One region of the Paenarthrobacter sp. NPDC089307 genome, then DNA from elsewhere that is predicted to be linked to it. Evidence: riboswitches for the same ligand, from Rfam matches in the RefSeq annotation. Region 1 holds a riboswitch; each other region holds the start of a gene.

Region 1 (9,536 bases):
GCCCCGCTACTGAGCTGCGGCCAGCCCGCGTCGTATCGGAGATCCGGCCCCGCGACACCGAACGCCAGGTGCGCCGCCGTAAGAGCCCGTTGCGCCAGGTTGCCGACTTCGCCGCAGCAAGTGGCGTCGGGCAGAAAGCCGGAGTGGCGCTTGCCGCCACCGGCCTTGCCCTGACTGTCGGACTGCCCGCCACCAGCCCGGTCATGGCCACATCGGAATCGGGCCAGACCGAGTCTGCCCTCTCCGTTGCGGGCGCCGTAGGCAGCCAGCCCGAGGTCTCCGCGGCAGCATCAGCCAAAATCGACTTCAGCCGTGCAGCCGTCGCTACCGCAGCGGACCCCGACGGAAAGCTGAAGCAACTGCTCAGCGCCCAGTCTGCAGGCAGCATCCAGCGCGATTCTTCCGCCGGCACCCTGGGCAGCCCCCTCGACTCCCTGGTGACCGCGTCTCCTTTCGGCTACCGCGTCAGCCCACTCACTGGCGGCACCGGTGACTTCCACCGCGGCCAGGACTTCGTTGCCCAGTGCGGTACCGCCGTCCACGCGGCCGCAGCCGGCAAAGTGACTTTCGCCGGGTGGCACGAGTACGGCGGAGGCAACCGCGTGGTCGTGGACCACGGCAATGGCCTCGAGACCACGTACAACCACCTGTCGTCCTTCAACGTCCAGGTAGGCCAGACGGTCAACCGCGGCGACACCGTAGCCCTGAGTGGCACCACTGGCGCGTCCACGGGTTGCCACCTGCACTTTGAGGTCCAGGTCAACGGCGAGGTCGTTGACCCCATGGGCTGGCTCTAAGCCACGTGATGGTGCCCTCTCGCATTGATGACGGGCCTCGTGACCTGAATGTGACATTCGCTTTCAATTGTTATAACCTTCAGAGCGCATCGGCTTTTTAGGGGGCCGGTGCACTTGAGTGGATTGCCTAGCTCTGCCACCACTCGAGTTCCGTTCGCAAAAATCGTCTGGCAGGGGCGGGGGAACCACTTCTGGTCTTCATCTGAAGGCCTTGGGGTTAAGTCGCAAAGTTTCCCGTGAAGCAGCGCGGCCGGATGACTCCCATCCGAATCCGACAGCTCACCTCGCAGGCATTGGGAGAGGCTACCTACGTGTCATCACGCACTACCCCTGCGCGCCACCGCGCTGAAACGGTTCGTACGAACCCGTTGAACACTCTTTCGAAAGCTGTTTCTTCGAACGCCGGTACCGTAGGCCGCCAGGCCGCCGTGCTGGCAGCAGCCTCGGGCCTCGTCCTCACTGTCGGATTGCCGGCCCACGCCGCTGACACCGATGTTTCCACGTCGGAGGTCTCCAGCACCCAGCAGCTGGCCGCAACCGCAGTGGTCACCGCAGAGCCGACAGCCACCGTTTCCTTCGAGAGCCCGACCGTGGCCACCCAGGAAGCCCCCAAGATCGTCCAGCGTGCGGCCCAAGTCACCGAGCGTGCTGCTGACGACGCCACCGCGCTCACGGCCCAGTCCTCCGAAGCCAAGGAATCCGCCTCAAGCGCTGCAGCCTCCGGGCTTGCTGCCATCGCCTACACCGGAATCGGTTCGCCCTACGTTTGGGGCGGCACCACTCCCAACGGCTGGGACTGCTCCGGTTTCACCCAGTGGGTCTACGCCCAGGCCGGCATCAGCATCCCCCGCGTCAATGCCTGGACGGCGATGAAGCCCACCAGCACCCCCCAGCCTGGTGACCTGGTCATGCAGAACGGCGGTGCGCACGTTGGCATCTACGTTGGCAACGGCATGATGATCAGCGCCTTGAACCCCAGCCAGGGAACCCTGCTGCACTCCGTGGCTTCCACCGGCACGTCTTCGTTCTTCACCCTCCGCTAAAACAACCCGATTCGGGGCCCGCTGGCCTACCCCTGCCAGCTGACCCACTACCCGTGGGTACCCCAACTGCCTCCGGATACGAAAGAGAAAAACAATGACCAGTGCAAACAAAGTTGCACGGCACCGCGCTGAGGCCCCCAAGACCAGCTCGCTTGCCGTCATCGCAAAGGCTGTCACCGCTAACGCCGGTGGCGTCGGCCGTCAGGCAGCAGTCATCGCCGCCGCATCAGGTTTGGTGCTGACAAGCGGTATCGCCGCCAATGCTGCTGAATCCAACGTGGACCGCGAATCGACGTCGACGACCGCCCTGGATGTCCAGTCGGTTGCCCAGGCCACCATCGCCGCTGATTCCACGGTTGCCATCTCTTACGAGCGCCCCGTTGTCACCACGGTGGAAGCTCCGGCACCCGTGGTTGAAGAAGCTCCGGCAAAGGTTGAGGCCAAGGCCTCCAAGACCACCACGGCTCCGGCCACCAATGCCAATGTGGCAGTAAGCGCCGCCACCCCGGCGCCTGCCGCTCCGGCTGCTTCCAGCGGACTCGGCGCAGCCATTGCCGCTGCCGCCTACGCCCAGCTCGGCGTGACGCAGGACTGCACCATGCTGGTGACCAACTCCCTGGCAGCCGTCGGCATCCACTTCCACGACTGGCCGGCCGGTTACCTCTCCCTGGGCCGCACCGTCAGTGCAGCTGAAGCACAGCCCGGCGACCTCGCTTACTACGCCAACGGCGGTTTGGCCGGACAGGCCCACATTGCTGTATACGTTGGCAACGGCATGGCAGTCCACGGTGGATGGAACGGATCCACCACGGCACTGTTCAGCGTCAACGTCGGCTCCGGACCGGTATTCATCCGCGTCAACGGCTAGCCATTAGCTCCCAGGAACACCCCGCAGGCCCAGGCCGGCGGGGTGTTCTGCTTTAACCAGGTGTGAACTTTTGCGGACACTGTGAGCGAAACGACAAATAAATTCGTTGATACGGCATATAAGTGCTTACTCTTGTGTTGTCGATCCACAGCCCGTACATGCAGAGGGCAGCCGGCCCTCGTGCCCCTGACGGGTGCGGCCGTGAAGAGGTACGTGCATGCGCACACTCGTTCTGAATGCTGGATATGAACCGCTGGCGGTTATTACCTTCCGCCGGGCGCTGGTCCTTGTGCTCACTGGGAAAGCTAGCGTAGTGGCCGAAGGCGACGAGCCTGTCGTCGGGCCACAGGAGATTCTCGGACGCCCCTCCGTGATCCTCCTCAACCGCTACATCCGTCCCAAGTACAACAGGATCACTGCCGTGAGCCGCCGCGGGGTTCTTCGCCGCGACGGACACCGTTGCGCCTATTGCGGGAAAACAGCCCACACCATAGACCACGTCCACCCCAAATCCAGGGGCGGCGCGGATTCCTGGGAAAACCTGGTTGCGGCGTGCTTGAAATGCAACAACGCCAAGAGCGACCATACATTGGCCGAAATGGGCTGGAAGCTCCGTTTCAAACCCGGTGTGCCCCAGGGGACCATGTGGCAGATCAAAGAACTCGAGAAACCTGCGCCGGACTGGGACCCGTTCCTGTTGCCGGAATCCGCTGCCTGATCGATTTCCATTGACCTCCGCCCGTCCGGGTACTCTGGGCGGATGGAGTTCAACGCCGTGATATTGGCGGGTGGCAGGGCCACCCGCCTCGGTGGCGTGCCCAAGCCGACATTGGAGTACGACGGCGGCACCCTCCTTTCGCGTGCACTGCAGGCGGCACGTGGTGCGGAAGCTGTGGTTGTGGTGGGTCCGGACGTTTACGGTGATGCACTGCCCGACGCAGTCCTGATGGCGCGTGAGGAGCCAGCCTTCGCAGGGCCAGCCGCGGCAATCGAGGCCGGCTTGGCCGCCCTCAAAGCCGCCGGATCGAGGTGCGATTGGACGCTGGTTCTGGCTTGCGATATGCCCAAGGCCTCGGAGGGAGTCAGCCGCTTGTGGGAGGCACTCGCGGTGCATCCCGCCATGGAAGGGTCCGCGGTGGAAGGGGTCATGGCGGTGTCTGCCGATGGCCGCAAACAACCCTTGCTGGGGGTTTACAGCACCGTCGCCTTGGAACGGGAAGTGGAGTTGGCTTCGCGGGGCTCCGGCGTGTCGCAAGGTTCAGCGTTAACGAACTCTTCAGTGTTCAAGCTGCTTGCTAGGCTGAACCTGCTGGAGGTTGACGTCCCCGCAGGCTCTACGGACGATGTGGATACGTGGGAAGACGCCGCGGCCCTGGGTATTGACTACAAGTTGGAGGCGGACGTGAAGAGCCAGGAAGAGACGCTCGAGGATTGGTGCCGCACGCTGCTGCAGGCGTTTGAGCTTGAGGGCGTGGATGTGGACATCAACGAGGTACTTGCTGTGGCAGGAGTGGCCGCGCATTCGGTGGTCCGACCCGCCGCGCCGCTGACTACCTTCATTGCCGGGTATGCCGCCGGAATGGCCCGCGGTATTGGCCAGGCCAGCGATGACGCCTCAATGAACGCTGCCCTGGAACTGGCAAGGAAAATAGCCAAGGAGTACTCGGAATCCGGGACTGACGCCGAATGACGGAGGCCCCCGGCGAGGGCCACCACGCGGCGCACACATGGCAGGAGGCCCGGCAGCGAGCGTTCGATGCCGCCACTCCCATACCGCCGGGCCCGGTTCCGCTGAAGGCAGCGCTTGGCCGCACATTGGCTTCGGATGCGTTGGCGATACAGGACATGCCCCACTACGCCTCCTCCGCCATGGACGGCTGGGCAATAAATGGAAGCGGCCCATGGATCCTCAGTGAGCCTGGCCTGAGGCTGGCACCCCACCAGGCGTGCCCGATTGTCACCGGCGGCCTGGTTCCTCCTGGTACCAAGGCGGTTTTGCGCAGCGAAAGCGGTGTCATCACGACGGACGACGACGGCCTGCCGGTTCTCGCGCTGGGCGGCGCCGCCAAGCCGGGGGAGCCCCGTAACGGCCAGCACATCCGTAAAGCTGCCGAAGAGGCCGCCGAAGGTGACGTCCTGCTCAAGGCGGGGACCCTGCTGAACCCTGCACACATCGCCCTCGCGGCTCTCGCCGGCCTGGACCATCTGGACGTCCTTGGGAAACCTTTGGTCCGGTTCCTCTTGACCGGTTCGGAGGTAGTGGAGCGGGGGATACCGCAGCCGGGACAGGTCAGGGACACCTTTGGGCCGCAACTGGGCGCGGTGGTGGAACTCCTGGGCGGTATTGCAGGGGAACAACTCCGGGTCGGCGACAACTACGAGGAATGGATGGGAGCGCTCCAGGACACGGAGCCGGCACCGGGGGAACCGGAGGCAGAAGCGGAGCCGCCTGCCGACGTCGTCATTACTACTGGTGGAACGGGGCGGTCCGGTACGGACCATTTCAGGAGGGCTGTGGCCGAACTTGGGGGCCGCCTGCTGATTGATGGCATTGCCATGCGGCCTGGGCATCCGGCTGTCCTTGCCGAGTTGCCGGATGGGCGTTTCGTGGTGGGGCTGCCCGGCAACCCCTTGGCCGCGATGATGGCTTTGTTCACTGTGGGTGGACCGTTGCTGGCAGCGCTGGGCCACGGGCGACTGGAAGCAACAAACGAAGTTCCCTGCGGCACCACCATCGACGCCGATCCGGGGCGGACACGGCTGATGCCCTTCAAGGTGGTGTACGGCCTGGCGTCGCCGGCCCAGCACACGGGGCCGGGCATGATGCGCGGACTGGCTGGTGCTGACGGAGTGATGGTGGTACCTCCGCACGGGGTCCAGTTGGGTGAGCCGGTGGCTGCCTTCGCGTTGCCGTGGGGAAAGCCGCTGCCCGTGCCGAAGCCGGCCGGGGACAAGCCGCGGAAAGCGCCAGCCCGGACCCAGCGCAAGGCGCCCGCAGGTCCCGTGGATTGGAGTGGGCTGGACGCCTGAGGCAGGCTGGCTGCAACGGCAGCAGGCCCCTGCAAGATGCAATGATGGACTCATGAACAGGCATGCCCCCGAACAGGACATCAATGAAGATGACCTGCAGATCCACCCGCCCAAACGAGCCGCAGCCGGCGTCAAAGCCGTCACTGTCGCCCTCGAACGCGGGTACGCCCAAGCCGGCGTAACCCGCACGGTCCGATCCATGTTGCGGGTCAACCAGCACGATGGCTTCGACTGCCCGGGCTGCGCGTGGCCCGAATCCATTACCGGCAGGCGGAGCCCCGCGGAGTTCTGCGAGAACGGTGCCAAGGCGATCGCCGAGGAAAGCACTACCCGGACTGTTGGCGCGGAGTTCTGGGCCGGGCATTCGATCGCAGAGCTCGAGAACAAGACCGAATACTGGCTGGGCAGCCAAGGCCGTATCTCCGAGCCCGTGGTCATCAGGCCGGGGGACACGCACTATTCCCCGATCAGCTGGACCGAGGCATTCGCCCTGATCGGCGAGCACATCAACGCCACTACGCCTGATAAGTGCGTGTTCTACACTTCCGGCAGGACGGCCAACGAGACCGCGTTCATGTACCAGCTGTTCGCACGCAGCCTGGGCACCAACAACCTGCCGGACTGCTCCAACATGTGCCACGAGTCCTCCGGAAGCGCGCTGAACCCCACCATCGGAATCGGCAAGGGAACAGTGTCCTTGGAGGACATCCACCACTCTGAGCTGGTACTGGTGGTAGGCCAGAACCCGGGAACCAACCACCCGAGGATGCTGTCCGCCCTGCGCGACTGCAAGAACAACGGCGGCAAAGTGGTGGCAGTGAACCCCTTGCCCGAGGCAGGGCTCCTGAACTTCAAGGACCCCCAGTCGCTCAACGGCGTGATCGGCGGCGGAACCACCATCGCGGACGAGTTCCTGCAGATCAAGGTCGGTGGCGACCTGGCGCTGTTCCAGGCCCTTGGCCACCTGCTCCTGGAGGAAGAGAAGCGTAACCCGGGTACCGTCGTCGACCATTCCTTTATTGAGCAGCAGACCGAAGGGTTCGCCGCATACAAGGAAGCACGCTCGGTGCTGGACTGGGACCAAACGGAACGTGCCACCGGCCTCTCGCGTGCGGACATCACCAAGGTGGCGGCAATGATGGCTGCCTCGAAGGCTACGATCATCTGCTGGGCCCTCGGACTGACGCAGCAGCCGCACTCGGTGGACACCCTGCGGGAGATCATCAACCTGCTCCTGCTGCAGGGCAACTTCGGCAAGCGCGGCGCAGGCGCCTGTCCGGTCCGTGGCCACTCCAACGTGCAGGGCGACCGCACCATGGGCATCTGGGAGAAGCCCAAGGAGTCCTTCCTGGCCGCACTGGACAAGGAATTCGGCTTCCGCATGCCCCGGGACCATGGCTACGACTCCGTGGAGACCCAGCACGCCCTGGAGAAGGGCGAGGTGGACGTATTCGTTTCCATGGGCGGGAACTTCGCCGCCGCAGGTTCGGACACTGCAGCGCTGGAGGAGGGCCTGAAGAAGGCCGGGTTGACGGTCCACATTTCCACCAAACCCAACCGCGCCCATATTGTGCACGGCAAGACCTCGCTGATACTTCCCACGCTGGGCCGGACCGACACGGACGACAAGCACCCCAAGGGAAAACAGTTCCTATCGGTGGAAGACTCCATGTCCGTTATCCACAAGACGCAAGGACGGCTGGAACCGGTCTCCGAGCACCTGCTCAGTGAGCCGGTCATTGTGGCGCGGATGGCCCAGGCAACGTTGGGTGACAACCACAGCGTGGACTGGCGGGCCATGGCAGAGGACTATGACGTGATCCGGGACCATATTTCCCGTGTCATCCCCGGCTTTGAGGACTTCAATGCCCGCGTCCGCACCAAGAACGGGTTTGTGCTGCCCAATCCTCCCCGTGACAGCCGCACCTTCGCCACGGACATCGGCAAGGGCAGGTTCTCCGTGCGGCCGCTGGAGTACCTCGAAGCTCCCGACGGCCACCTGATCCTGCAAACCGTGCGAAGCCATGACCAGTACAACACCACCTTCTATGGGCTGGATGACCGGTACCGAGGGGTCTCGGATGGACGGCGGGTGATCCTCGTCCACCCCGAGGACCTCACGGAACTCGGGTTCAAGGACCGCGACCTTGTGGATGTCATTTCCACGTTCGCCGGGACGGAGCGGCGGGCCAACAGGTTCCGGCTCATCGGGTATCCAACAGCCAAGGGCTGCGCTGCGGCGTACTTCCCCGAAGCCAATGCCCTGGTACACCGCGAGCTTGTGGCGCGCGAATCAAACACCCCCGGCTACAAGGCCATGACTGTGCGCTTTGTTAACCATGAGGAGAACGGATCCTGATGTGGGACGCGTGACGCAGCGCCGCAAGGTGCACAAGTTTGTCCTGGACGGTTCACCGCAGGCCTTGGAGCATCCTGTCCGGTTAAAGGAAGACGTCCTTGCCGTTGAGGAGCCCTTGGAGATCCGGCTCGGGGACATGTCGTTCTCCGTGACCATGCGGACGCCGGGAGACGACTTTGACCTGGTGGCCGGCTTCCTGGTCTCGGAAGGGATCGTGTGGGAGCCTTCACAGCTGATTTCCGAGCGCTTCTGCTCAGGCGAGGACGAGAACGGAGTGCAGACCTTCAACGTGGTGGATGCGCAACTCCGCCCGGACGTGAAACGCCCAGATACAGGCAGGAACGTGTACACCTCCAGCTCCTGCGGCATCTGCGGTACTGACTCCATCGAGGCCGTTCGCAAGTCGTCGCACCACAGCCCCGTGGAGGACGATGTCACCATTCCCGTCGGGGCGCTCGCCGCCCTGCCGGACCGGCTTCGCGAGGCGCAGGCCGTGTTCGACAAGACAGGCGGCGTCCACGCTGCCGGACTTTTCAGGATCCACGACGACGGCACCACCGAGTTGCTGTGCCTCCGGGAAGACGTCGGCCGCCATAACGCGGTGGACAAGGTGGTGGGCTGGGCCCTCCGGGCCGGCAAGCTGCCTTTGCGGGGCACAGTGCTGCAGGTTTCAGGGCGGGCCTCTTTTGAACTGGTGCAGAAGGCTGCCATGGCGGGGATCCCCGTCCTGGCAGCTGTAAGCGCACCGTCCAGCCTCGCCGCCGAGCTGGCTGCCGAATCCGGCATCACGCTTGTTGGCTTCAGCCGCGGTTCGAGCCTCAATGTGTACGCCGGCCGCGAAAGGATCGCAGAGCTGCCCGGCTGAGGCAGGCGGCTGTGGATATCGTCAGGTCACTTGGCTATTGGCCGCGGACGCCGTAGATTTTATCCATCGATTGGAACCGCGGCGACAAGCACTAAACGCCGTGCCCGCCCAGTACGCTGGGTCCGGTCATCAGCCTTGCCACCCAGTCAACGCCCAAAGGGGAAATAATTGCACGACGACCGCCGGATCACTGAACAGCGTCTCGACCGATTCGTTCGCGACCGCATTCTTCCGGCCATTTACGGCAGGGCGATACCGCTTCAACTCAGCAGCTGGGATGCTCCGGGGGAGCCCGTCCCGGCGGCTGAAGCGATGCGCCAGCTCTTCACCCCGCAGGAACAGGGCGCGGCGTGGGGAAAGGCCTGGAGCACCAAGTGGTTGCGGCTGCAGGGCGAGGTTCCGCAGGACTGGGGCATGTCGGATGCCACTGCCGTGGAGATCATCGTGGACCTCGGCTTCAACAGCGACGTTCCGGGATTCCAGTGCGAAGGAACTGCCTGGCGCGCCGATGGCAGCATCATCAAAGCCATCTCTCCAAGGAACTACCACGTCCCCCTCAAGCTTCTTGGTGGAG
Region 2 (9,536 bases), on a different contig from region 1:
CACCGTGAAGCGGGGGTCGTCGAACAAGCCCCGCATCAACATTGCGGACCGGGCTTCCATGATGTCAAAGACCCGTGGCACGATCTTCCGGCCGACCCTGCTGCGCAGCACCGACGTCAGATCGAAGAAGATGCGCTGGCCCGCCTCATAGTAGGGCGGCGGCCCCGACCGGGGATCCGGGACGGCGAAACCCGCGGTTCGCGCAACACACGAGGCTATGAGCCGGATTCCGGCCAGGCCCATGGGCGTCAGCGGCCGCGTGAGGCCCTGCGCGAGGCTGAAGTTCAAGAAGGCATGGACGCCCGGAGACGGAGGTATGCGTGTGGTTTGCGGGTAGAGGGTGGTGATGGGCCGGGCCTGGGTCAGCCACAGTGTTCCGTCGGCGTCCAGTGCCCACTCGGTGTCCTGTGGAGCCCCATAGTGCTTCTCCACCAAACGGCCCAGTGCCGCCAGCTCCCTGATCTGCTGGTCATTGAGGCAGGGTTGGATCCCTGTATCCCCGCGCTCGTCCTGGTGGGAAGGTTCTATCCGTTGCGTGCCGCCACCCGGCAGCGACCGGATCTCCACCTTCCGGTCGCCCAAGGTGCGTTTGACGATTGCGCCGCTGGCCAAGTCCACAACGTACTGATCCGGATTCACGGCGCCGGACACCACGGCTTCCCCCAAACCCGGGCTCGCATCGATCACGGCTTCAGACCTTGTGCCCGTCACAGGATTGGCCGTAAACATGACTCCTGCAGCTACGGAATCCACCATCACCTGGATGACGACAGCCAAAGCCGCGGACGCGTGGTCGATGCCGTTGGTTGCCCGGTACGTCACCGCACGGTCAGTCCAAAGGGAAGCCCAGCAGCGGCCTACGGCATCCAGGACGTGTTCGGCGCCCACCACGTTCAGGAAGGTGTCCTGCTGGCCGGCGAAGCTGGCGAAAGGCAGGTCTTCGGCTGTTGCCGAGGACCTGACCGCGACCGGAACGTCGTCCCCCAGCGCCTCATAGGCGGACCGTGCCGCTTCTGCGATGTCGGGTGGGAGGCCGGCGTCGAGCACCAGCGAACGCGCCTGCGCGGCGAGCCGGTTCAGCACGTCCAGGTCAGCTGTGTCGGTCGACTCCAAGACCTCGCAGACCCCATCAAGGCCACTGGTGGACAATGCACGCCGGTAGGCATCCGTCGTCAGGCAGAAGCCTGGGGGCACAGGCAATCCGGCGCTGGCCAGCTCGCCCAGGTTGGCAGCTTTGCCACCAACCTGGGGAAGCATGTGCCCCCGGATGTCCGTGAGGTCCAGCGTGAACACCGGTGGCCCGTTTCCTACGCCGCGCCGAGCATCGGCCCAAACTTATCGCGATCGGCCAGCCGCGGGTCCTCCCGGTCGGGAACAACCAGCACCGGCCCCTTGGCGTGGTGCAGGACGCCGTCCGAGGTGGAGCCCAACAGCATGCCCGCAAATCCACCGCGGCCCCGCGTGCCCAGGACCACCAATTCCACGCTGCGGCTCGTTTCCACCAGAACGTCAACAGGAGAACCATCCCTGAGTTCCGTCTCGATGGCCAGCTGCGGGAAATGGCTCTTCAACCACGCAACGCCAGCTTCGAGCTGAACCTTGATGTCGGCGAACAGAGCGTCCCGGTCCAAGGGGGCAGGCACCCAGGCAAGCGAACCGCTGTACTGCGGCACAGCACAAATAACGCGGAGCTTGGCACCCATGCGTTGGGCCTGCTCAGCTGCTTCGAGCACGGCAACACGCGCCTGCTCTGAGCCGTCGACGCCCACGGCGACCACGTTTTCCACGACACGGGGGCCGGATTTGGCGTGCTCCGCCTTGATGTGCCTGTCCTCGGTGTTCTCGCCAAGGCGATCGGCACAGTACAGCGGAACCGTAACTGTGGGGCACTTGGCGTGGGCGGGCAAGGCGCTGCTGACTGATCCGAGCAACCGGCCCACAAATCCACCACGGCCACGGCTGCCGAACACCAGGAGCGCGGCTTCCGCGGAAAGATCCAGCAGTACACCCGCGGCGTCACCGTTCTCGACGGAAGCATCGACGTCGATGGAATACTTGGAGACCTTGTCCATGGCCTGCTGGACAATGGCTTCTGCGCCCTCGCGGATGACCGAATCGTCCACGGTTGCGTAGCCGCCATCCAGTCCGGACGCGGCAAAAATGGGAACCGAGTAGGCCGTGACGATGTGCAGCGGAAGCTGCCTGCGTTCTGCCTCCCGCGCGGCCCACACCAAGGCGCACTGCCCGTGTTCCGAACCGTCCACTCCAACGACGATGCCGCCCGGTTCTACCGTCAGGCCCTCGTCATCCCGTGGCTCTTCACTGTGTCTGCCGTGCTGGTCCATTTGGGGCCCGCCTCTCCACCTACTGCTTGATGTTCCGGCCATTCTGCCAGAGGTTTTCCGCATCGGATTCCCTGGTGGCTCCATTGTCAATGGCCGGGGCCGGAGGAATCTGGAATTTCTCCGTCCAATGCCCACTATTCTCGGTCGACAGGACCGAATCAAGGCGGGGTGGCGCTATGTGCATAACAGTCGGGGCTCGGTTCCCGACGGCGTATCTTGCGCTCCTGATGAACGCACCAAACACGCTGCCGGGAGAGGCTATCCATGGGTGAAAAAGTTCGGTAGTGTTCGAGTCACCGAATGGCCGGTGAACGTGTCCAACAGCACACTCCGGCCATTTATTTGCGGCCGCTTGGGGAACTCGGACGCGATCCCACGCGATGCCACAAGGCACACACGTCAAGGAGGAACCAAGCAGTGTCACACGCGCCTGATTCCGGCACGGAACGCACTACCACCGTGGTCATAGGAGCCGGTTTGTCCGGTTTGGCAGTTGCCAGTGAACTCAGCCGCTACGGCGTGGGCTCCATAGTGGTCGATGGCTTCGGCGCCCTGTCGGCCTCCGGCCCAGCCGTCCATACCGGGATGCTTCAACGCTGCGAGGTCACCGATCCCGCGTCCATCCAGGAACGCAACGAGATTCTCCGCCACCTGCGCAACTACGCCGCCAGCCACCACCTCGACGTCCGCAACACCACAAGGGCCGTCCGCCTGGATTTCCTGGGCGCGGACCCTTCCCAGCACATGGGCTACGGGCTCGCTGCGAGCATGACCCGTAACGGGCCGCACGCCTCCGGTCCCCTTGAATCCACTCCACGCCAGTGGGCTGTCCACACTGCCAACGGACTCCTCCTGGCAGACCACATTGTGGTGACGCGCTGCGCCCAAAGCCAACTGCGCCGGATGCTGGCCGAACTTGGAATCGCCGTGGGACAGAACCTGGCTTCTGCGATGAGGGCGGTGGGAATGCATCTCGTGGGCGTGGGCGAACTCATCACGCCCAGCCCCAAGGAAGTCCTGCGGCAGGCCAAGGCAGTGGGCCAGGCAATCTCCTCCAAGGTGGCCGTTCACGGCGGCCCCGGCATCGCCATCGCCTAACCTGCCAAACCGCGTTCAAAGCCCAAAGGCCGGTGCCTTCGAAGATCCTGTCTTCGGAGACACCGGCCTTTGCGTTGAAGCGTGAGGCTTATGCGCCAGCGCGTACGTAGGTGATGGGACCCGTTGCGGTCAACCAGCTGATCGGGTGGATGCCCGTCTGGTTGCCGTTGATGCCACCGCTGATTGCCTGGCCGTTGCCGATGTAGATGGCAACGTGGCCGGACTGGACGATCATGTCGCCGGGCTGGGGGTCGCTGACAACCTTGCCGTAGTTCAGGAACTGCATGGGTGCGAGGTCGCCCACCGGGATGCCGGCGGAACCGAGGGCCCGCTCAACCATGGCGGTGCAGTCCTGCATGATGCCGATCTGGGCGTAAGCCGAGGCAACCATGGCAGCGTTGACGCCGCCGGCAGCAGGAGCTGCAGCTACCGGAGCGGCAGCGGCCGGGGCAACAGCCGGGGCAGCAACTGCGGCCTGGGCGGCAACAGGAGCCGCAGCAGCAGCGACGGTAGCAGTCTTGGCCACGGGGGCCTCAACAACGGGGGCCGGCTTTTCGATGACCGGAGCTGCGACCGAAGCAACAGCAGGACGCTCGAAGTTGACGGTGGCCGTGGCCAGGGCGGTTACAACCTTGGTGGGAGCCTCGCTGGCGGCGGTCTCGGCGACCGTGGCGGGGCTGGAGTCGCGCTGTACCGGAGCCTCAGCTGCGTGGGCAGCTACGGAGCCGGTCAGGACGAGGCCCGAAGCTGCTGCGATAACGGCTGCCTGGCGGCCTGCGCCGGAAGCGTTGCTGGCAACTGCCTTGGAGATGGAGATGAACGGATTAGGACGTACGCTGTCCGCCTTACGACGGCCGCGAAGAATGCGTGAAGACATGAAAGAGCCTCTCCCGATGCCTGCGAGGTTAGCTGTCGGATTCGGATGGGAGTCACCCGGCCACTATCTCCCGCTGTTCAGCGGAAGCTTCGTGACTTCACCCCAAGGCACGCTCGAAAGCGGCCCAAAATGGGTTCCCCGTCTCTGCCGTAGGTTTGTCTGCGAACGGATTCCGGACTGCGGCAGAGCTAGGCAATCAGGCCGGAAGTGCCCGCTACGTGGAACAGGCACAGGTACCACCGTACGCGATGATCCCGCCGAAGTCACATTTAAGTAACGGGAACGGCCGCTTTGGCGTGTCGCAGTAACCGAACCGAGATATTCGCAGCTACGTAGAAAAGCGCTCTATTCCGCGGAACCAGGGCCGTTTTCATCTTCAGGTGCGGCAAGTTTCCTCCGTGCTGTAACAGCGAGGAAGATCACGAGGGCCACGGCCACGATTGCTATCACCACGATGCTCCACGGGAACGGCTGGGAAGCGTCTGCGGCGGGCGCGCTGCTTCCCGTTCCCGGAGGCGCGGTCCCCACGGACGGCACCGCAGCCGAAGAAGCCGAAGCTGATGGTGAGGCTGCAGCGGAGCCGCTGCCCGCCGTCGTACTTCCGGCGGTGGCCGTGAACTTGAAGGTGCCCTCGATGGGGTGCGAATCGGAGCTGACAACCCGCCAAGTAACGGTGTACTCCCCTGCCGGTGCGCCGGGTCGCAGCTTCTGGACGGCCTGGCTGTCGATGATTTCCACCGGCCCGTCTGCCCAGTTTTCGCCGCCGGACGTTACGGAGACGCCCGATCCAATGGCCAGAGGCCGGTTGTTAAATGTGATGGAGACCGACGCCGGCACTTCAGCCACGGTGGCACCGTTTGCCGGCGCTGTGGATTCGGCGACGTCGTGCGCGGACGCCGGAGCCGCGGAAAACAGCAAGGCGGAGGCGAAGGCAAGGGCGGCGACGACGGCGGCCAGAAGCGGGCGGATGGTGCGCATGGGGCGGTTTCTCCTAGTGTTGGCTTAGTTACAGACTAGGCGAATGGTCCGAAGCCCCCACATTCAACGGCATAGGATTTGAGAGCACACTCCCCCCAAAACCCGGAGACCTTCATGCTTAAACAAGGTTCTGCAGTGGACCGCTACTTCAAGATTTCCGAACGTGGTTCCACGTACTCAAGGGAAATCCGTGGCGGTTTCGCGACATTCTTCGCCATGAGCTACATCGTTGTGCTGAACCCGCTGATCCTCTCGGGCCCCGACTCCAGCGGAGCGTCCCTGGGCTTCACGGCCGTGGCAGCAACCACCGCTTTCGTTGCCGGCATCCTGACCATCCTGATGGGCGCGTGGGCCAAGCACCCCTTCGCGGTGGCCACCGGCCTGGGCGTCAATGCATTCGTCGCAGTCACCGTTGCTTCCCACCCGCAGTTGACGTGGCCGGACATGATGGGCCTGGTGGTCCTCTCCGGCGTCACGATGCTCATCCTGGTGCTGACGGGCTTCCGCACCGCGGTGTTCAAGGCCGTCCCCGAAGCGTTGAAGACCGCGATCGTGGTGGGCATCGGTTTGTTCATCGCCCTGATCGGCCTGGTCAACGCCGGGTTCGTGCGCCGCATCCCGGACGCCGCCGGCACCACCGTTCCGTTGGGCCTGGGCGTCGACGGCAAGCTCATGGGCTGGCCCACGCTGGTCTTCGCCGTTGGCCTGATCCTCACCATCGCGCTGGTGGTGCGCAAGGTCCGCGGTGCCATCCTGATCGGCATTGTGGTCTCCACCGCTCTGGCTGCGATCCTCGAGTTCACACTGCACATCGGGCCGAGCTTCGACGGAAAGAACGTCAACCCCCGCGGCTGGTCGCTGGTGGCTCCCAAGCTGTCCGAATGGGGCGCTCCTGACCTGTCCCTGATCGGCAAGGCCAACCCGTTCGGCGCGTTCGAGCACCTCGGTTTCATTGCCGCCGCCCTGCTGGCTTTCGTGATCCTCCTGAGCATCTTCTTCGACGCCATGGGCACCATGGTGGGCCTGGCCAACGAGGCCGGAACCGTGGACAAGCACGGCAACATCCCCAACGTGGACCGGGTGCTCCAGGTGGACGCCCTGGGCGCGATCGTGGGTGGCGGAGCATCGGTTTCGTCCAACCAGATCTTTGTGGAATCCGGCGCGGGCATCGGTGAAGGTGCGCGCACCGGCCTGGCCTCGATTGTCACCGGCGTCCTCTTCCTCATCGCCATGTTCTTCACGCCGCTGATCAACCTGGTGCCGTTCGAAGCCGTGGCCCCCGCCTTGGTGGTCGTGGGCTTCATGATGGTCTCCCAGGTGGGCAAGATCGACTGGCAGGACTGGGGCGTGGGAATTCCCGCGTTCCTGACCATCGCCCTGATGCCCTTCACGTACTCGATCGCCAACGGCCTTGGCGCCGGCTTCATCTCCTTCGTCCTGATCCGCACGTTCCAGGGCCGTGCCCGCGAGGTCCATCCGCTGATGTGGGCTGTGGCTGCAGCGTTCCTGCTGTTCTTCGGCATTGGAACCGTGGAGGAACTCCTCGGGGTCAAGTAGGCTCATTCCGGTATTTCAGACACTCCGGACCCGGAACTGCTGTTATTGGCAGTCCGGGTCCGGTGTGCTTTAAGCATGGAAACAAGCGCCACCACTGTAGATGTCAGCCCCATGCCTTGGACCGGCCGTTTCGATGGCGACGGCGATGAACACCGCCGCTGGTGGCAGGCAATCACCCCCTACGTGCCCGCGCCGTCCAACGGCGGTCCGCGTCCCGCCGTCGTGCTTGGCTTCTGCAGCGACGCCGGGGTGCTCCGCAACCAGGGCCGCGTTGGCGCCGCCGCGGCGCCGGCCGCCATCCGTGCCGCGCTCGGTCCGCTGGCGTACCACCTGGACCGGGACGTGTTCGACGCCGGCGACGTAGTTGTGGAGGACGACTCACTGGAGGCAGGCCAGGAGCGTGCCGGTCGCGCCATTTCGGAACTGCTCGACGCCGGCAACCTCACCGTGGTGCTCGGCGGCGGCCATGAGACTGCGTTTGCCAGCTACTTGGGCGTTGCCGGCTCCGATGCACTCCGCGGCAAGCGGCTGGGTGTGCTGAACCTTGACGCCCACTTCGACCTGAGGGATGAGCCCACGCCGAGTTCGGGCACGCCGTTCCTGCAGATGGCCCATGCGGAAGCCGCCGCCGGACGCGAACTGCGGTACGCCGTCGTCGGAATTTCGGAACCCAACAACACGCAAACACTTTTTGACACGGCTCAGCGGCTGGGCGTGAAGTACCTGCTCGATGAAGACTGCTCCGCCGAACGGGTGGAAGTGTTTGTGGCCGATTTCCTGGTTGGCATAGACGTCCTCTACCTGACCATCGACCTGGACGTGATGCCGGCTTCAGTGGCGCCCGGAGTGAGCGCACCTGCGGCCTATGGCGTGCCGCTGCCCGTGATCAGTGCCGTGTGCCGCCAGGTTGCAGCCAGCGGGAAACTGGCGCATGTGGACGTCGCCGAGCTGAACCCTGAGTACGACATTGATGCCCGCACCGCCAAGGTTGCGGCACGGTTGGTGAACACGCTCCTCGCGTAGGCTGGCGCCCCTTTCCCGACCGCCTTCCGACGCTTAGCCTGTGTGGAGGGAAGGATAGCGATGCGCGCAGCTCCTGTGCAGGACAAGTGGGCCTGGGCCTCCGGGCTGCTTGCTGTCGGCCTGGGACTGGCAGCCCACATGGTGGCTGGGGGCAGCGCTCCGGCCCTCCCTGTCCTTTTCGGCTTCGGCGCCCTTGGCTGCCTGGCCGCCCAGCTCCTGGCCCGATGGGTTCACGGCCCCTTGATCCTGCTGCTCATGTCCGGTGTGGCGCAGCAGCTGTTGCACTTTGGGTTCGCCGCTTTCGGTGGCTACTTCCCGGGCAACGGGTTGGTGGACCACCTCCATGGCGCTGGGCAGGGCATCATCGATGTTCCGGCCGCAGCGGCGTCCAGCGGGGGTTCGCCGCACATCATGCTTTACACGCACATGGCGGCAGCCATCCTGACCCTTGCGATTGCTGCCGGGGTAACAAAACTGCGCAAGAGCGCGTCTTTGGCGGCAACCAGGAGCAACACCGCGTAGCCCGGCGAAAGGCCGCGTAGTCCTGGGAAAGCTCGCGACACCAACGTTGAACCTGGCCGGCGAGGGCACCTAGTGTCGATTGCACGTGGTGTGCCCGAGAGGCCAGGGAGCTGCCTGCAAAGCAGCGTACGCGGGTTCGAATCCCGCCACCACGTCCATTGCGCCCAGCGCGCCTCGCACCGCCGGCGCCACCCCCATGCCTCCGCGAGATGACAGATAATGCGGGTATTTCGTCCAAACATTGGCGTTAAATGCCATCTCGGCGCAGAGAGACCTGGATCACGCCCTTGCCAGTCATCTTACAAATCCAAGGGCGCCACCGACTATGATTGATGGGTCGCCCTCGCATGCGGCAAGTAATAGGAGGCCCCCAAATGACCCCTGCAATGACTGCAGAACGCGAAATCCGTCTGTCCTTTTCCAGGGCCGACGAGATCCACGACGGACTCGAGCAAGCCGTGGATGCATTGATCAAGAACGCAGCGGCTGATGCCAACTGCGGCATTCTGGTGACCCGGCACGAGCCTGGCACCTACACCGTGGCGCTGGACGAATCCGTTCCCTTCGGTCAGACCCACGAAGTACTCGCTGCCTGATTGCCGCCCCTGACGGCATAACCGGCAGCGAAACAAAAACCGGGGCCCGTTCCCTTCCGCCACTACTACCTGCGGAAGGGAACGGGCCCCGGCTTTTGTTTAAGCTACGCCCGGCGAAGAGTCACGCCGTCGGACTTCATGAACAATTCCTTGCCCTCTTCGGTGACGCCCGTGCCCGAGTGCTCAAGCCACACAACGTTGCCGCTGCTGGAAACTTCCTCGATCCGGCCAGCCGCTATGACGTGGGCGTACTTGACCACTTCCACCGTGTCGCCGGCCTTCAGCGACCTCCAGTCGGAAACCGTTGCCGAGTGAGCGTTTCGCCTGGACAGGACTGCTCCGCGTGCCTTCATTGAACTTCTACCCCTTTGTGGATGTTCTCTGTTGTGTATTGAGTTGTGTGAACGGTTGACCGTCAAGCCCACGACATCTTTGGCGTGGACGTGACGTACACCATAAGTTCTACTACATTTGCCACGCCCCGGTGCCTGCGTTGCGAACAAAGACCGGGGCGTGACAAATCTGCCCATCAAATGAGCG
Region 3 (9,536 bases), on a different contig from region 1:
CGGGAACTGAAGTGGGCAGCGTGGGTTACGCCCTGAACCAAATGCTGAACAACGTATCCAGTGCGCTGGAAGCCCGGCAGGAAAGCGAAACCAAAGTGCGGCAATTTGTGGCCGATGCCTCGCACGAACTGCGGACGCCACTGACTGCCATCCGCGGTTACACCGAGCTGCTGCGGATGACCGAGACCTTCACGGACGATGGCAGGAAGTCCCTTGCGCGGGTCCAAAGCCAGTCCGAACGGATGACAACGCTGGTGGAAGACCTCTTGCTGCTGGCACGGCTTGATGAAGGCCAGCCCGTGAAAGTCACGGACGTGGACCTGACACAGCTTGTGATAGAGACCGTGAGCGATGAGAAAGTCATGGCGCCGGACCATATCTGGCAACTGAGGCTGCCCGACGAACCCGTGACCGTCCGCGGTGATGCGACGCAACTGCACCAGGTGTTGGCCAACCTGCTGTCGAATGCCAGGAAGCACACGGATGCCGGCACCACGGTGGTCACCGGCGTCATGCTCTCAGCCGACGGCAGCGCAGTAGTGACCGTAACCGACAACGGCCCCGGCATTCCTGAGGATTTCCAAGGCCGGATTTTCTCCCGCTTTGCCCGGGCCGATGCCGCCCGATCAGGGTCCGAAGGCACCTCCGGCCTGGGCCTGTCGATCGTGGAATCGATCGTGGAAGCCCATGGCGGTAGCGTCGAAGTGACCTCCCGTCCCGGGCGCACGGAATTTGCCGTTCGCCTCCCCGCCGCCAACAGCGAACGAACGTAACGAATCCAGCAAGGCGACTCACCGGCGCCGTGATCTCTGTTACCTAAATGTGACTTCTGCGGAAACCTCCTGTACCGTCGAAAGGGTGGGTCGCCCCAAATGGCCCACATCCGGGATGCGCCGAGCTCTGCCACTTCCCGGAGTCCGTTCTTACTCCGAGGCAGAGACGGGGGACCCAGAGTCTCCGGGCCCAGGCATTTGCCGGCCCTAGGGGTGAAGCCGCAGCGTGACGCGCGGCCGGATGACCTCATCCGAACCCGACAGCTAACTCCGCAGGCGCTGAGAGGTAATCACACATGTCTGAATTTAACGATCAGACGCGCCATTCCGCGCGTCACCGCGACCAGAACGAAGCCCCGCTCACCAAGTCGCAGACCGTCCTCAAGAAGGCCGCCCGTGAGGGCAAGTCCGGCCACCGCATGTCCGTTGTGGCTGGCGTTATCGCCGCCGCGTTGGGCGTTGCTTCACTCGGAACCGCCGCGAACGCTGCCCTGACGCTTCCTGAAGCCAGCCGCGTGGCTGAGGCCCGGACCGCGGCCGAGGCCAGCAACAACAAGGCAGCCGAGGAGGCCGCAGCCGCCAAGAAGGCTGCCGACGAAAAGGCTGCAGCTGCCAAGGCCGCTGCGGACAAAGCCGCTGCCGACAAGGCTGCCGCCGACAAAGCCGCCGCCGACAAGGCAGCTGCTGACCAGGCCGCTGCCGCGCAGGCAGCAGCCGAGAAGGCCGCCGCTGACCAGGCCGCCGCAGAAAAAGCTGCCGCTGACGCCGCCGCCAAGCAAGCAGCCGACGCCGCTGCTGCCGCCGCAGAGGCCGCGGCCGCCGCAGCTGCCCCCAAGGCTGTGGATGACCCCGCAGCAGCCAAGGCCTACGCCGCCAGCATTCTTGGCAGCTACGGCTGGAGCGCCTCTGAGATGACGGCGCTGAACACGCTCTGGGAGAAGGAATCCGGTTGGCGGACCACTGCCACCAACGCTTCCAGCGGCGCCTACGGTATTGTCCAGTCGCTTCCGGCCGGCAAGATGGCCTCTGCCGGTGCTGACTGGCAGACCAACTACCAGACCCAGATCAAGTGGGGCCTGAACTACATCAAGGAACGCTACGGATCCCCGTCAGCTGCCCTGGCCTTCCACTTGGCCAACAACTGGTACTAAGCCAGAAAACTTGATCGCCGCCCCGGTTACCGCCGTTCGCACCAGTTCCAACCGGTGCGGGCAGCGGAGACCGGGGCGGCTTTCGCATATCCCGGCACAACCTCACGGCCCCATACAGTTACACAGTCATGTCACAGCTTCCGCCTAAAGCCCTCACAATCGGCGGCACCACTCTGGATCCATGACGCTCATAGATCCCGCCCCCAGTGCGCTGCCGAACCCCGCCCATGCGGGGCACCCCGCCGCTCCTGCCCTGCCCGTTCGGCAGCCGCGGCGCTCTCCCGTTGACACCCGGACCACGGTTCCTGTCCTGGACGTCACCATCCCCGTCCACAACGAGGAAAGGGACCTTGAGGAATGCCTGCGCCGCCTGCACGTCCACCTCACGGAGACATTTCCACATACTTTCCGCATCACCGTGGCAGACAACGCCAGCACGGACAGCACGCTTAGGATCGCCGAGCGCATGGCCCGCGAACTGCCCCAACTCACCGTCAAGCGATTCGAAGAGAAGGGCCGGGGCAACGCCCTCCGTCAAGTCTGGCTGGCATCGCCATCTCCGGTCCTGGCGTACATGGATGTGGATCTGTCCACTGACCTCGCCGCTCTGGCACCGCTCCTGGCGCCCCTGATCTCCGGCCACTCAGACCTGGCAATCGGCACCCGGCTGGCCCGCACGTCCCGCGTAGTCCGCGGACCCAAGCGCGAGTTCGTCTCCCGGAGCTACAACGTCCTGCTGCACACCGTGATGGGGGCACGTTTCTCCGACGCCCAGTGCGGTTTCAAAGCCATCCGCGCGGACGTGGCACACCGGCTGCTGCCGCACACCCTGGACAACGCCTGGTTCTTCGACACCGAACTCCTGGTGGTGGCCGAGCGCTGCGGCCTTCGAGTCCACGAGGTCCCGGTGGACTGGACGGACGATCCCAACTCAAGCGTCGACGTCGTACGAACCGCCCTGGCCGACCTCCGCGGCATGACGCGCCTGACGCGCGACCTCGTGACGGGCCGCATCCCGGTCCCCGAACTCCGGGCAGCGTTGGCCCGCGGTCCCCTGCCTGCGTCCTCGCGCACCTCCGAGTCGACGCCACGCAGCAGCCTTTTCGGGCAGCTGGTCCGCTTCGGATTCATCGGCGCCGCCTCCACCGTGGCCTACCTGCTGATCTTCCTGTCCTGCCGCGGCTTCATGGACCCGCAGCTGGCGAATTTCGTGGCGCTGATCATCACCGCGATTGCCAACACCGCCGCCAATCGCCGCTTCACGTTCGGCATCCACGGCGGGAACGCTGCCCGGCACCACTTTGAGGGATTGATCGTGTTCGGCATCGGCCTGGCGCTCACCTCCGGTGCGCTCGCCCTGGTGCACGGAACCACGACGCCGGACCGCTGGCTTGAGGTGGCCACCGTAGTCGGCGCCAACCTCGTGGCGACCGCGGCAAGGTTCCTGCTCTTCCGGTTATGGGTCTTCCGAAAGCCGGCACAAGCAACTACGCCCGCTGCCATGAGGACCGACGAGGACAACGAGGTGGCAGCGAAATGATCACCGCACTTCAGCCAAGCAATACGGCCGCAAGCAACCACCCCGCGACCCCAAGCAACAGGCAAACGCGAATCCAACGGATCGTGTTCGGCTGCCAGGCGCGCTGGGTCCGCCCGTCCGCCGCCGGACTCTTGGTGGCCACAGCCATCCTTTATCTCTGGAATCTTGCTGCCACCGGCTACGGCAACTCCTTCTATGCCGCCGCCATCCAAGCAGGCACCAAGGACTGGACTGCACTCCTCTTCGGCTCCCTCGACCCCGGCAACGCCATCACCGTGGACAAACCACCGGCGTCCCTCTGGATTCCCGCACTCTCCGGCAGGATATTCGGCTTCTCCCCCACCAGCATGTTGGTCCCGCAGGCACTCATGGGGGTTGCCGCCGTCGGACTCTTGTATTTGTCGGTAAAGCGCGTATCGGGAGCCGCAGCTGGTCTTATGGCCGGGGCGGCGCTGGCCCTGACGCCCGTGGCCGCGCTGATGTTCCGCTTCAACAACCCCGACGCAATGCTCACCCTCTGCCTGGTTCTGGCTGCCTACCTGACCACCCGTGCGATTGAGAAGGCAGGCTGGAAATGGCTGGCAGCCGCAGGCGCTGTGATTGGCCTGGCGTTCCTTTCCAAGATGCTCCAGGGTTTCCTGGTTGTGCCCGGGCTCGCGCTCGCCTATCTCTGGGCTGCCCCGACAACCCTCCGCAACAGGATCCTCCACCTTCTTGCTGCGGGTGCGGGGATCATTGTGGTCGCCGGAACGTACATTGCGCTCTTCCAACTAACCCCTGCCTCGGCCCGGCCGTACATGGCTGGCTCTGAGGGCAACAGCTTCCTCGAACTCACGTTCGGCTACAACGGCCTGGGACGCATCACCGGTTCGGGCGAAGGCGGAGCAGGTGGCCTGCCGGGTGGTGCCGGGGGCATCGGAGGCGATGGTGCCGGCTTCGGTGGCGGGGGCTTTGGCGGCGGCGGTGGCTTTGGCGGCGCGGCCGGGTTGGGCCGGATGTTCGGCACGAGCTTCGGCGGTGAAATCTCCTGGCTGCTGCCGGCGGCAATAATCCTGCTCATCGCTGGACTGTGGTTTACCGGCCGCGAAGCCAGGACCTCCCGAAGCCGCGCAGCACTGCTGATGTGGGGCGGCTGGCTGGTTGTTACGGCTGGAATCTTCAGCTTCATGAGCGGCATCGTCCATCCGTACTACGCCGTTGCGCTGGCACCAGCCATCGCAGCGCTCGTGGGCATCGGCTGCGTTGAGCTGTGGCGTGGCCGGGCATCGTGGGCGCCCCGGATAGTCCTGGCCATAATGGTTCTTGGCAGCGCCCTCTGGTCCGCCGCCTTGCTGGGACGGGACGCGGCGTGGCTACCCTGGTTGAGGATCACCGTGGTGGTCCTTGGCGTGCTCGCTGCAATCGCCCTGCTGCTCCGGGTGGACCAGCTTGGCGCTTCAACGCTCAAGGGCACCCTGCGGCGTTTGCCGGCGGCCGCCGTCGTCGTTGTTTCGCTGCTCGCCGGCGGTTTGGGGACCGGCGCTTGGACGATCGCCACCGCCGCGACTCCCCACTCTGGCTCCATCCCGACGTCGGGACCTGCCGGAGCGGCGGGCGGCGGCTTTGGTGCCCGTGCAGGAACGGACGGCAGGACGCGCGAGGCGGGAGACGCGCAAAGTGGCACACTAAATGGGCTTGGCGGAGCAGCGGACTTCGGCGGCCCTGGCGGCGGAATCACCAGCACGGAACTGACGGCATTGTTGAAGTCGACCACCACAAAATGGTCCGCAATCGTCTCCGGGGCAACGCAGGCTGCTGACCTGGAACTCGCGACGAACACCAGCGTGATCGCACTCGGAGGATGGAACGGCGGCGACCCGTACCCCACCCTGGCGCAATTCCAGGAGATGGTGGACAACGGCCAAATCAGCTACTTCATAGCCGGAGGTGGCATGGGTGGCGGCGGCCGGGGCGGCAACTCCGAGGTCGCAGCCTGGGTAGCTGCGAACTACGAGGCCCAAACCGTGGGCAGCACCACCGTCTACAAGCTGGTGAATTGACCATGACCACGTACTTCCAACCTCGTACGGGCGTTCCGGCAGAGGTCCGGGCGGGTGACGCGGCCAGCGCAGGGGCCAAGACCCCGGCGAACGGACCTGCCAGGATCCATGAACAGCTCCAACACCGCCTCGAACTCGGGATTGTCATGGCGGGAACCGCGGCCCTATACCTCTGGGGACTCGCGGCCTCCGGCTGGGCCAACGCGTTCTACTCCGCCGCTGCCCAGGCTGGTTCACAGGATTGGACTGCGTGGTTCTTCGGTTCCTCCGACGCCGCCAACTCCATCACCGTGGACAAACCACCCGCGGCTTTGTGGATCACGGGCCTGTCAGTGCGCTTGTTCGGGCTGAGTTCCTGGAGCATCCTGGTCCCGCAAGCCCTCATGGGGGTGGCGACCGCCTGGCTCCTCTACCTTGCCGTCCGCCGTGCGGCCCTGCCAGCGACCGGCAACGCACATTTGGCCCACCGGGCAGGCCTGATCGCCGCTGTCACCTTGGCGCTCACACCCGCGGCCACCCTCATGTTCCGCTTCAACAACCCGGATGCCCTCCTGGTCCTCCTGATGACCGCAGCGGGATATGCCGTGGTCCGTTCCATTCAAGACCAGAAGCTGCGGTGGCTGGTGTTCGCGGGCGTGTTCCTCGGCTTCGGTTTCCTGGCCAAGCAACTCCAGGTCCTCCTGGTTCTGCCCGGGTTCGTGCTCGCCTACCTCCTCTCGGCGCACCCCAAGCCGGGCCGCCGGTTACTCCATCTGCTGGCCGCCGGTGGCGCGATGGTGGCGTCGGCTGGGTGGTGGATTGCCGCCGTCGAGCTTGTGCCTGGAAACCTGCGGCCGTATATCGGTGGTTCGCAAAACAACTCAATCCTTGAACTGACGTTCGGCTACAACGGCCTGGGCAGGCTCAACGGCGACGAGACCGGGAGCGTCGGAGGTGGCGGAAACGGTTGGGGTACTCCTGGCTTGTTCCGCATGTTCGGCTCGGAATTCGGCGGCCAGATTGCCTGGTTGATCCCATCGGCGTTGATCTTGGGCGGTGCGCTCCTCTGGCTCGGCCGGCTCGCTCCGCGCACGGACGCGGTCCGGGCCTCCGTTGTGGTGTGGGGTTCATGGTTGCTGGTCACGGGTTTGGTGTTCAGCTATATGCAGGGCATCATCCACCCTTACTATTCGGTGGCACTCGCACCGGGAATTGCCGGATTGGTGGGGCTGGGCGGTGCGCTGTTGTGGCAGCGACGTTCCCGTCTGCCGGTGGCGCTCCTTCTCGGGGCAGCGGTTCTTGCTGCAGGAATCACAGCCTTCGCTATCCTGGGCCGCACCCCCGCCTTTCTGCCGCCGCTTCGCTGGGTGGTCCTGGTGGGCGCACTCCTATTGGCCGCCGCCGTTGTGCTCAGCGGCCGCTGGACCCGTTGGGTAACCCGGACGACGGCGGGACTCGCCGTGGCGGTTTCACTGGCCGGCCCACTGGCCTATTCGGTGGCGACAGCCGCTGTGCCGCATACGGGAGCGATCGTCAGCGCAGGGCCGGCGACTACCGCAGGGTTTGGCCCAGGCCAAGGGAGGAACGGCGCGACGCAGGGGGCACGGAGACCAACCCAGCAGGGCGCAGGGCAGCAGGGCGCAGGACAGCAGGGCTTTGCCGGTGGCGGGCAAGCCGGCGGAATGGGCGGTTTGTTAACTGCCACCACGCCGTCGTCCGAGCTGGTGAGCGCCCTCAAAGCCGACGCCGGCAACTACACCTGGGCGGCCGCCGTCGTAGGTTCCAACAACGCCGCAGGCTACCAACTGGCTACAGGCTTGCCAGTCATGGCTGTTGGCGGGTTCAACGGCACGGACCCGTCTCCTACCTTGCAGCAATTCCAGGAATTCGTAGCCGACGGCAAAATCCATTACTTCATTGCCGGACGCCTCATGCAAGGCAACGGGGGCTCGGATGCTGCCAGCGCGATCGCAACCTGGGTGGCCGCCAACTATCAGGCGCAAACGATCGGTGGAACTACGGTGTACGAACTTCCCGGGTGAGGCCTTGCACCTGACGTGACGTGAGGCTTTAGCGTTGGACGCATGACGGGAGCAACAGGGCGACAGTGGAGCGTGGGCGAACTTGCCAAAGCGTGCGGTGTCAGCGTGCGGACGCTGCACCACTACGACGAGATCGGCTTGCTGTCCGCCAGCGCCCGCACGGCGTCGGGCCACCGGCGGTATGGGGAGGGCGACCTCCGCAGGCTGTATCGGATCAGGGCACTCCATATGCTCGGGATTCCGCTGGCGGCCATTCGAGATGCTTTGACGGCCTCCGACGCCGCTGACCTCGGGTCCATGCGCGCACTGTTGGGTGATCAGCTCCGGCAGGTTCAACAACACGCGCTGCACGTCCAAACCCTGCAGGAGCGCCTGACCACCTTGCTCAGCCGCCTGGACACTCCCGCCATGCCAACCCCTGAGCAATTCATGACGACCTTGGAGATGATCACCGTGTACGAAAAACATTTCACCGACGAACAGCGCCAACAGCTCGCTGACAGGCGCCAGGAACTCGGAACCGAAAAAATCGAGGACGCCAAGCAGAAGTGGGCTTCGTTGGTTGAGGAAGGCCTGGGGCATGTTCGCGCTGGAACCCCAGTCGCGGACCCTGCCGTGCGGGAGTGGGTGCGCTCGTGGGACGAAATAGGGGCCATGTTCCATCCCGGCGAGGACACCAAGGCCGCCGCCCGGGCTGCATGGCAGGAGAACAGCCAGTCCATCAGCGCCGACTTGCCATGGAGTCCCCAGGATTTGGCCGGGCTCATGGGCTACCTGCAAAAGGCACGCGCGCAGTAGGCGTCGGCTATTCTTCCGGCTCCGCCTCAACCGCACCGCGAACTGCGGCGATGGACGTTGCCACGTCCGCGGCGTCCGTGGTCCAGTTGCTGACAGAAATCCTGAGGATCTCCCGGCCCCGCCAGGACGATCCTGACATCCATACCGCGCCTTCGGCCATCAGCCTTTGCGTGATCCGGTGAGTGCGGTCGTCGCTGCCAAAGCTCACGGACACCTGGGTGAACACGACGTCGTTGAGCACCTCAACCCCCGGAATCGCGGCGAGGCCCTCCGCCAAAGCCCGCGCGTTTGCTGCCAGCCGCTCAACCATGGCGATCACGCCGGATCTGCCGAGTTGCCGCAAAGCGGCCCATACTGGAATGCCGCGGGCGCGGCGGGACATCTCAGGGACCTTCTCCAGGGGGTCGCCCAGGCCCGTTTCGGTTGCAATCAGGTAGCTTGTGTGGACGCTGAATGCACGGCGGAGGGACTCAGGCTTCGAGACGATCGCCAATCCGCAGTCGTAAGGCACGTTCAGGGTCTTGTGCGCGTCCGTCGCCCAGGAATCCGCGGTCTCCACCCCTGCCAACCGGCTCCTCAGGCTTGGGCTGACGGCCGCCCATAAGCCAAAAGCGCCATCAACGTGGACCCACGCTCCGCGGTCATGGGCCACTGCCACCGCTTCTTCCATGGGGTCGAAAGCGCCGGAATGCAGGTTGCCCGCCTGTAGGCAGACCAAAGACGGGCCGGGTTGCTCGTCCATGGCTGCTGCCAGGGCATCGGGAATGATCCGGCCCTGCCGGTCGGCGTCAACAGGCACGCACGCGCCCAGGCCCAGATACCGCAACGCAAGATCGACTGCGGCGTGGCGTTCCCGGCCCGCGAACGTCGTGATGCGTGGCCCGCCATTGAGTCCCAGCGATTCCAGGTCCCAGCCTGCCTCGTCCATCAGGTACAGGCGCCCCGCCGCCAGTCCCACAAAGTTGGCGGTGGTAGCGCCAGTGGTGAATCCGACGTCGGCAGTTGCGGGAAGGTGGAGAAGGTCCAGCAGCCAGGCGGCCGCGGATTCTTCGATGGCGGCAGCAGCCGGGGTGGCGAAGCGAAGCCCCGTGTTTTGGTCCCAAGCCGAGACGAGCCAGTCGGCGGCCATGGCTGCAGGCAAGGTCCCGCCCATGACCCACCCAAAGAACCGACCGGACTGTATGGCCATGAGACCCGGCTCGGCCAAAGCGGCG

What was found. Region 1 has a riboswitch for cyclic di-AMP ahead of AB0N72_RS06935 (C40 family peptidase). Riboswitches for the same ligand answer to the same signal wherever they lie in the genome.
Region 2: another riboswitch for cyclic di-AMP. It lies ahead of AB0N72_RS14925 (NlpC/P60 family protein); the one in region 1 lies ahead of AB0N72_RS06935 (C40 family peptidase).
Region 3: another riboswitch for cyclic di-AMP. It lies ahead of AB0N72_RS13275 (hypothetical protein); the one in region 1 lies ahead of AB0N72_RS06935 (C40 family peptidase).

Annotation. Positions count from the first base shown of each region.
Region 1 covers NZ_JBFBHE010000002.1:658,841-668,376, reverse strand. The annotation lists gene AB0N72_RS06940 (M23 family metallopeptidase) at 1-797, shown strand, start outside; cyclic di-AMP (ydaO/yuaA leader) riboswitch at 936-1,104, shown strand; gene AB0N72_RS06935 (C40 family peptidase) at 1,109-1,840, shown strand; gene AB0N72_RS06930 (NlpC/P60 family protein) at 1,935-2,708, shown strand; gene AB0N72_RS06925 (HNH endonuclease) at 2,926-3,426, shown strand; gene AB0N72_RS06920 (NTP transferase domain-containing protein) at 3,469-4,398, shown strand; gene AB0N72_RS06915 (molybdopterin molybdotransferase MoeA) at 4,395-5,738, shown strand; gene AB0N72_RS06910 (FdhF/YdeP family oxidoreductase) at 5,791-8,097, shown strand; gene fdhD (formate dehydrogenase accessory sulfurtransferase FdhD) at 8,099-8,962, shown strand; gene AB0N72_RS06900 (glycoside hydrolase family 38 C-terminal domain-containing protein) at 9,131-9,536, shown strand, end outside.
Region 2 covers NZ_JBFBHE010000005.1:435,010-444,545, forward strand. The annotation lists gene AB0N72_RS14910 (PEP/pyruvate-binding domain-containing protein) at 1-1,293, opposite strand, end outside; gene AB0N72_RS14915 (universal stress protein) at 1,308-2,345, opposite strand; gene AB0N72_RS14920 (FAD-binding protein) at 2,763-3,443, shown strand; gene AB0N72_RS14925 (NlpC/P60 family protein) at 3,532-4,320, opposite strand; cyclic di-AMP (ydaO/yuaA leader) riboswitch at 4,324-4,515, opposite strand; gene AB0N72_RS14930 (copper resistance CopC family protein) at 4,666-5,298, opposite strand; gene AB0N72_RS14935 (NCS2 family permease) at 5,413-6,855, shown strand; gene hutG (formimidoylglutamase) at 6,931-7,878, shown strand; gene AB0N72_RS14945 (hypothetical protein) at 7,939-8,400, shown strand; tRNA gene AB0N72_RS14950 (tRNA-Cys) at 8,485-8,558, shown strand; gene AB0N72_RS14955 (hypothetical protein) at 8,775-8,996, shown strand; gene AB0N72_RS14960 (hypothetical protein) at 9,101-9,349, opposite strand.
Region 3 covers NZ_JBFBHE010000005.1:91,186-100,721, forward strand. The annotation lists gene AB0N72_RS13270 (HAMP domain-containing sensor histidine kinase) at 1-773, shown strand, start outside; cyclic di-AMP (ydaO/yuaA leader) riboswitch at 882-1,066, shown strand; gene AB0N72_RS13275 (hypothetical protein) at 1,070-1,924, shown strand; gene AB0N72_RS13280 (glycosyltransferase) at 2,106-3,464, shown strand; gene AB0N72_RS13285 (glycosyltransferase family 39 protein) at 3,461-5,503, shown strand; gene AB0N72_RS13290 (glycosyltransferase family 39 protein) at 5,506-7,524, shown strand; gene AB0N72_RS13295 (MerR family transcriptional regulator) at 7,567-8,322, shown strand; gene AB0N72_RS13300 (aminotransferase class V-fold PLP-dependent enzyme) at 8,330-9,536, opposite strand, start outside.